Gluconacetobacter diazotrophicus PA1 5: one gene and its partner. The protein of the gene in region 2 binds, or shares a complex with, the protein of the main gene of each other region. Links are inferred from orthologs where the notes say so. Each region holds a gene or a part of one and is shown on either strand. Other genes may lie near its edges.

Region 1 (4,846 bases), 250 kb from region 2 along the record:
GTTCGAAGGTCGTCCCTGCCCCGGCCTCGACGGCCGCCGCCAGCACGGCGATGATCGTGAAGGCCACGAAACGCCGTGGGCGCGTCAGGTTCGTCATGGCCCCGCAGAATCGCCGGGTGAAGGGCGCGGCCAACACGACCAGGAAAACGTTGAGGACGCAGGCCAGCAGGGATTCGGGCGGAGAAAGGGCGCTCTGTCGGTTGACCAGCAGGTTAAGCAGGAAGCACGCGACGAGAACGCATGCCGCGAGACGCATGCGAAGCGTAAGCAATGCCGCGAGCATCACGGCGTTGGGCGGCCAGAACGACGTATAACCCTCGTCGTCGGAGCACAGGAAACGCGTCACCACGGTAATGGCGCCAAAAATCAGTACCAGGACGATTGCGTGCCTGATGCTTCGATTGGGCTCGGCTCGTCTACAGGGCCGCCAACGCATGCAAACCCCTCCGGGTACCACGTACGAGTTATGTCATGGGCTGAAATGCGACTGCAGGTGGTTCCGACCAATTAACACAACGTCGACGTTTCCGAAATGACCGCAGATCCGAGTCCCTTGCGGGGTCAGAATTCCTCGTGCCGGGCCGGGTCCTGGTCGAAGGTCCGCCCGTCGGGACGGGCCAGGGTCGCGATGGATGCCATGTCTTCGTCGGTCAGCGCGAAATCAAAGATCGACATGTTCTCGATCTGCCGCGCGCGCGACGCCAACTTGGGGATCGGGACCGCACCGACCTGATGATGCCAGCGCAGCACCACTTGCGGGATCCACCTGTCCAGGCGAGCGGCGATTTTTCCCAGCAGCGGGTCGGAAATCAGCCTGTTGGCGCGTCCCAGCGGGCTCCAGGCCTGGGTGGCGATGCCATGCGCGGCGTGCCACGCGCGCAGGTCGTCCTGCGGGAAATAGGGCGACAGCTCGACCTGGTTGATGCTGGGCGCGACGCCGGTTTCGTCGATCAGGCGCTGGATGTAGTCCGGCAGGAAGTTGCAGACCGCGATCGAGCGGATCATCCCGCGCTTCTTCGCCTCGATCAGGGCGCGCCATGCCTCGACATAGCGATCCTGCGACGGATTGGGCCAGTGGATGTAATAGAGGTCGTAATCCGGCGGGTTGCCATGACACGCCCCCTGCGTCGTGCATTGCCTCCCCGAAGAACGGAATGGCTGCGGCCCGATCCCGAGCGGCTGCGGCGGGACGACGCGGAGATTTTGGCGGGTTTCGCTGTCGAGGAGGGGCAAACGCGGGCCGGAACGTTCCGGCGCATTCATGCCAACGTGGCGGGCGATTGAGGCCGCCGGCGTCATGGGATCGAAGCCGGCAAGAACGATTGTTGCTAAACTGGCCACACGCCAAAGGCGTTTCAACGTGGCGGAGAGGGTGGGATTCGAACCCACGGTACGCTTGCACGCACAACGGTTTTCGAGACCGCCCCGATCGACCGCTCCGGCACCTCTCCATTCGCTAGCGGCGATGGGTCGGCCTTATAGGGTGGGGATGAGTCCCACGCAAGAGACCTTCATGCGTTTTTCCGTCATAATGTTTCGTCCCCCCTCCTCCGCGGCCCTGGAATGGCCGGGGCCGAGATTGGCGGTTGACGTGGGGCGGGACGGGGCAGTAAAAGCCCGACCTCGCCCTCGCGCAGACGGGGGATTGCCATGCCCGCCCCACGGCAGGCCATGGCCAATGACAAAAAGCGACTGGGCCGCGTCGCCTGTTCCGCAAGGGGCCGCACGCGCCAAGAGATCGGAAAGACAGGTTAGAACATGTTTGCAGTCATTCGCACCGGCGGAAAGCAGTATCGCGTTTCCCCGGACACCGTGCTCAAGGTCGAGAAGCTCGATGCCGAGGCCGGCGCCACCGTGACCTTCACCGACGTCCTCGCCGTCGGCGGCGAGAGCGGCACGACCATCGGCGCCCCGCTCGTCGCGGGTGCCACCGTGACCGCCACGGTCATCGCCCAGGATCGCCTGGATACGGTCATCATCTTCAAGAAGCGCCGCCGGCAGAACAGCCGCCGCAAGAACGGCCATCGCCAGCCCGTCACCGTGCTGCGCATCGCCGCGATCAACGCCGCCTGAACCCTGCCCCGGGGCCATGACGCCCCGGACAGGCTTATCAGGTCAGATCAGATTCAGGAGTTCAGGCAATGGCACAAAAAAAGGCAGGCGGTTCGTCCCGCAACGGACGCGATAGCGCCGGTCGGCGCCTCGGCGTCAAGAAGTTCGGTGGCGAAACCGTCGTCGCGGGCAACATCATCATCCGGCAGCGCGGCACCAAGATGAAGCCGGGCAGCAATGTCGGCCTGGGCCGCGACCACACGATCTTCGCGCTGGTCGACGGCCATGTGAAGTTCGAGCGCCGCGCCGAAGGCCGCGTCCACGTGTCGGTCGAGGCGTTGCCGGTCGCCGCCGAGTAAGCTTTCCCGCTTCTCGGGACCGTTTTCGACCCCGCAAAGGGCCGGTCCTCGGGACCGGCCCTTTTTGCGTCATGGCGCGGCGTTGCACCCGCGCCGTGGCCGCACGATTTCACGGCATGCCCCACCGGCATGCCTGCACAGGGCGCGCCTTCGCCCCGACCGGACCAGTACGATGAAATTTCTCGACCAGGCCAAGATCTACGTGAAGTCCGGTGACGGCGGCGACGGCGTCGTCGCCTTCCGGCGCGAGAAATACATCGAATTCGGCGGTCCGGACGGCGGCAATGGCGGGCGCGGCGGCGACATCGTGTTCGAGGCCGCGGGCAACCTGAACACGCTGATCGATTTCCGCTACACCCAGCATTTCCGCGCCCGCAAGGGCGGCAACGGGGCCGGGTCCGACCGGACGGGCGCGGCGGCCGCCCCGGTGCTGATCCAGGTCCCGGTGGGCACGCAGATCTTCGACGAGGACCGCGAGACGATGCTGGCGGACCTGGACCAGCCCGGCAAGCGCATCGTGCTGTGCCACGGCGGCGACGGCGGCCGGGGCAACGCCCATTTCAAGACCAGCACCAACCGCGCCCCCCGCCGCGCGGACAAGGGCTGGCCGGGCGAGGAGCGCTGGATCTGGCTGCGGCTGAAGCTGATCGCCGATGTCGGACTGGTCGGCCTGCCCAATGCCGGCAAGTCCACCTTCCTGTCGGTCGTCTCGGCCGCGCGGCCCAAGATCGCGGATTATCCGTTCACCACCCTGCATCCGCAACTGGGCGTCGTGCGCCTGTCGGTGGCCGAGGAATTCGTGATCGCGGACATTCCCGGCCTGATCGAGGGCGCGCACGAGGGCGCGGGGCTGGGCGACCGCTTCCTGGGCCATGTCGAACGCTGCGCCGTGCTGCTGCACCTGGTCGACGGGGCGGCGGGCGACGTCGTGAAGGCGTGGCGCACCATCCGGCACGAACTGGAAGCCTATGATGGCGGGCTGGCCGCCAAGCCGGAAATCATCGCCCTGAACAAGATCGACGCCATGACGCCGCAGCAGATTTCCAGCCGCCGCCGCGCGCTGGAAAAGGCCAGCGGCATGCCGGTCGTCACCCTATCCGGCGTCACGCGGCAGAATCTGGACGACGTGCTGCGCCTGCTGCAGGACCGCGTGACCGCGACCCGCGAGGCCGCGCGCGACGCGGCCCCGCCGCAGGCCGCGGCCGGGCGGGAGGAAACGGCGTGACCGCCCCCGAATCCACCGGCCTGCCCGACCTGGGCGCCGCCCGCCGCGTCGTCGTGAAGATCGGCAGCGCGCTGGTCGTGGATTCGGGGACCGAGCCCGGCCAGGCCGCGCCGCGCGCCGCCTGGCTGGACAGCGTCGCCCGCGACATTGCGGAGCTTCGGCGCGCCGGCACCGACATCATCGTCGTGTCCTCGGGCGCCATCGCGCTGGCGCGGCACGGGCTGGGACTGACGCGCCGCACCCTGCGGCTGGAGGAAAAGCAGGCCGCGGCCTCGGTCGGGCAGATCCGCCTGGCCCAGGCCTGGACCGACGCGCTGTCGGTGCACGGACTGGTCGCCGCGCAATTGCTGCTGACCCCCGACGACACCGAGGACCGGCGCCGCTACCTGAACGCCCGCGCCACGCTGGACACCCTGCTGGGCCTGGGCTGCGTGCCCGTGATCAACGAGAACGACGCGATCGCCACCACCGAAATCCGCTTCGGCGACAATGACCGCCTGGCCGCCCGGGTGGCGGAAATGACCGGCGCCGACCAGTTGATCCTGCTGTCGGACATCGACGGGCTCTATACCGCCGACCCGCGCATCGACCCCACGGCGCGGCACCTGCCGGTCATCCCCGCCCTGACGGCGGAGATCGAGGCCATGGGTGGCGCCCCGCCACCGGGCTATTCCTCGGGCGGGATGCGCACCAAGCTGATGGCGGCGCGCATCGCCACCCAGGCCGGCTGCGCGATGGCCATCACGATCGGCAAGGACGTCCACCCGCTGGCCCGGCTGCGCCAGGGGGCGCGCTGCTCGTGGTTCCTGCCGATGCCGGACGGGCGTTCGGCGCGCAAGCGCTGGATCGCGGGCGGCCTGGCCCCCGCGGGGCGGCTGGCCATCGATGACGGCGCCCGCCGCGCGCTGGCCACCGGGTCGTCGCTGCTGCCCGCCGGGGTACGCACGGTGGAGGGCGACTTCGAACGCGGCGACCTGCTGCTGGTCACCGACCTGGACGGGAACGAGATCGCGCGCGGCCTGTCGGCCTACAGCGCCGCCGACGCCCGCCAGATCGCCGGCCACCGCTCGGACGATATCGAAGGACTTCTGGGCTGGCGCGGCCGGGACGAGATGATTCACCGCGACGACCTGGTACTGGGCTGATTACCAAGCTGAAAGACAGGCCTTAGAGTCGTCTCTAGTTCCGGGGCGGCCAGCGCAAGGTGGGT
Region 2 (2,950 bases):
TCGCCGGTTTCCATGTTGACCAGGTCATGGGCGACGTAGCGGCCGATCAGGCCGGCGGGACCGACCAGGACTTCCTTGGTCGTCTCGGCGATCTTGCGCACCATGCGGGCCGTCAGCTTGGCGTCGGCCTCGGCCACCACCTCGCCGCTCTGGGCGTCCACCAGCGGTTCCAGCAGCTTCAGGCCACGGAACGACTCGGCGTCGAACGGACGCGCCCAGCCCTTCGGGCCCTTCGTGAAGACGACCTGATTGTAGAAATAGCCCAGGATTTCGTCGGCATCCATGCCGCGGATTTCCAGCGCGTCGACGTCCCCGCCCTCGGCCACCTTGGCGGCGCGGGCGGCGGCGGAGGAAGCACCCTCCAGCGCGTAGAGCAGCGTGGTGACCGGCAGCTTCCGCTTGCGGTCGATGCGGACGTAGATCAGGTCCTTGCTGTCGAATTCGAAGTCCAGCCACGACCCGCGATAGGGGATGACGCGCGCGGCGAACAGGAACTTGCCCGAGGAATGGGTCTTGCCCTTGTCGTGATCGAAGAAGACGCCGGGGCTACGGTGCATCTGGCTGACGATGACGCGCTCGGTCCCGTTGATGATGAACGTGCCGTTGTCGGTCATCAGCGGCATGTCGCCCATATAGACGGGCTGTTCCTTGATGTCGCGGATCGAGCGCGAGCCGGTATCCTCGTCCACGTCCCAGACGATCAGGCGCAGTACGACCTTCAGCGGCGCCGCGAAGGTCAGGCCGCGCTGGATGCATTCCTCGACGTCGTATTTCGGTTCCTCGAGTTCGTAATTGACGAATTCGAGGCGGCCCCGGCCGGCGAAATCATTGATCGGGAAGACCGAACGGAACACTTCCTGCAGGCCGGTCTGCGTCCGGCTGTCGGGTGACACGTTCATCTGCAGGAACGCCTCGTAGCTGGCGCGCTGCACGTCGATCAGATTGGGCATCGGAGCGATTTCGGGTATCCGCCCGAAGCTCTTGCGGATGCGCTTGCGTCCCGTGAACGATTTGGTCATCGCGTTCATCGTCTATCCTGCCCCCATCCCCCACGACCCGGACCTTCCGCGCGCGCCATGCGACCTGGATCGCGGCACATGGAAGCGGGTCATCACAAACCATCTTGTCTCTGGCCACCGGACCTGCCGGCGCCCACCCGTCCCGCAGGACGGGCCTTCTACCGCCAAAGGCGCCCGAGACCTTGCGGTCAGGGCGCCAGAACGGCCAAGGGGGCGGGAACCTTCAGGATTCCCGCCCTCGCCTGGTGTTAAGCAGGAGACGGCGGCCCGAAGGCCACCGGCAACCCGTAGATTACTTCACTTCGACGGACGCGCCGTTGTCTTCAAGAAGCTTCTTGATCTTCTCGGCCTCGTCCTTGTTGACGCCTTCCTTCACGGTCTTCGGCGCACCTTCGACCAGGTCCTTGGCTTCCTTCAGGCCCAGGCCGGTGATGCCGCGGATTTCCTTGATGACGTTGATCTTCTTGTCACCGGCCTTCGCGAGGACAACGGTGAATTCGGTCTGCTCTTCGGCCGGGGCAGCGGCGGCGCCAGCGGCCGGAGCGGCAGCAACGGCAACCGGAGCGGCGGCGGAAACGCCCCACTTCTCTTCGAGCAGCTTGGAGAGCTCGGCGGCCTCGAGAACGGTGAGGGCGGACAGCTCGTCAACGAGTTTGGTCAGATCGGCCATGATTTGGTCTTCCTAATTTATACACTGATTGGCGCAACACAATCCCGATTTCACGAGACTGTGCGAATTTTATCGCCCCGCGCATGCGGGGCGCATATGGCTCAGGCAGCCTCGTCCTTTTTGGCGTAGGCCCCGAAAACCCGCGCAAGCTGTCCTGCCGGCGCCTGGAGCACACCCGCGATGCGCGTGGCCGGCGTGGAGATGAGCCCCACCAGCTGCGCCCGGAGCGTATCCAGGGACGGAAGTTCGGCCAGCGCCTTGACCCCATCGACATTCAATGTCTGGGTGCCGAGCGCTCCACCGAGCAGAACAAGCTTTTCGTTGGTCTTGGCGAACTCGACAAGCACCTTGGCCACGGCCACAGGATCAGCCGACCACGACAATGCGGTCGGCCCCTTCAGCAGCGGCGAAATGCCTTCGAATCGGGTCCCTGCCAGGGCGAGGTTGGCCAGCCGGTTCTTCGCGACCTTGTAAGTCGCTCCAGCCGCACGCACGCGCTGCCGCAGGATCGTCGCATCGGCAACCGTCAGCCCGTCATTGCGGGTGACGACGACCATGGACGTCTCGGCGAACACGGCCGCGAGGGAGGCAACAAACTCCCGCTTCTCCGTACGGTCCAATTCCCGTCTCCGTCGTGACCTGCCGGGCATGGCCTGGCAGGCCGGGTTTACCCAAGGAGAGCCGCGCCCGATGGCCGCGCCCTCCGGTTCGCCTGTCCTGTGAACAACGGAACAACCAGTGCGGGCGGCATGGCCGCCCGAATCCGGCAATCCCCGTCTTCCGGGTGCGGACCCGAAGGTCCATCAAGGCTCGCGCCACATCCGGTCATGGACAGGTTCGGAAGATCATAGCGCGTGTCCCGGATGGGAAACGCGCCCTGCCTCCTGTCCGCAGCACCCGTGCGGATGCCGCGTCATCTGTGCGCGATCAGCCCGCCGAGAAGGCGGACACGTCGACGCGAATACCCGGGCCCATCGTCGAGGACAGGGCGGCCTTGCGCAGGTAGGTGCCCTTGGCACCCGTCGGCTTGGCCTTCTGCACCGCATCGACGAACGCGCGGATGTTCTCGGCCAGCTTGTCGCCCTCGAAGGACGCCTTGCCGATGCCGGCATGGATGATACCGGCCTTTTCGGCGCGGTACTCGACCTGACCGGACTTGGCCGCCGTGACGGCGCCCTTGACGTCCATAGTCACGGTGCCGAGCTTGGGGTTCGGCATCAGGCCGCGCGGGCCCAGGATCTTGCCCAGGCGGCCGACCAGG

What was found.
Region 1: rplL (region 2) and rpmA share a complex: the UniProt entries of both Escherichia coli proteins name them as parts of the 50S ribosomal subunit. The link is inferred for Gluconacetobacter diazotrophicus PA1 5 from one-to-one orthologs.

The regions. Positions count from the first base shown.
Region 1 is NC_010125.1:3,257,420-3,262,265, forward strand. The notes cover bases 792-3,776. They hold rpmA (50S ribosomal protein L27), read left to right. Parts: upstream 792-2,141; coding sequence 2,142-2,411; downstream 2,412-3,776. Other genes in these bases: GDI_RS15015 (aldo/keto reductase), read right to left, coding at 792-1,263; rplU (50S ribosomal protein L21), read left to right, coding at 1,759-2,073; obgE (GTPase ObgE), read left to right, coding at 2,584-3,636; proB (glutamate 5-kinase), read left to right, coding at 3,633-3,776. In the rest of the region: GDI_RS15010 (diguanylate cyclase), read right to left, coding at 1-436; more of GDI_RS15015, read right to left, coding at 562-791; more of proB, read left to right, coding at 3,777-4,781.
Region 2 is NC_010125.1:3,510,100-3,513,049, forward strand. It holds rplL (50S ribosomal protein L7/L12), read right to left. Parts: upstream 1,690-2,950; coding sequence 1,312-1,689; downstream 1-1,311. Other genes in the region: rpoB (DNA-directed RNA polymerase subunit beta), read right to left, coding at 1-1,028; rplJ (50S ribosomal protein L10), read right to left, coding at 1,791-2,309; rplA (50S ribosomal protein L1), read right to left, coding at 2,617-2,950. UniProt on the Escherichia coli protein: The binding site for several of the GTPase factors involved in protein synthesis (IF-2, EF-Tu, EF-G and RF3). Is thus essential for accurate translation.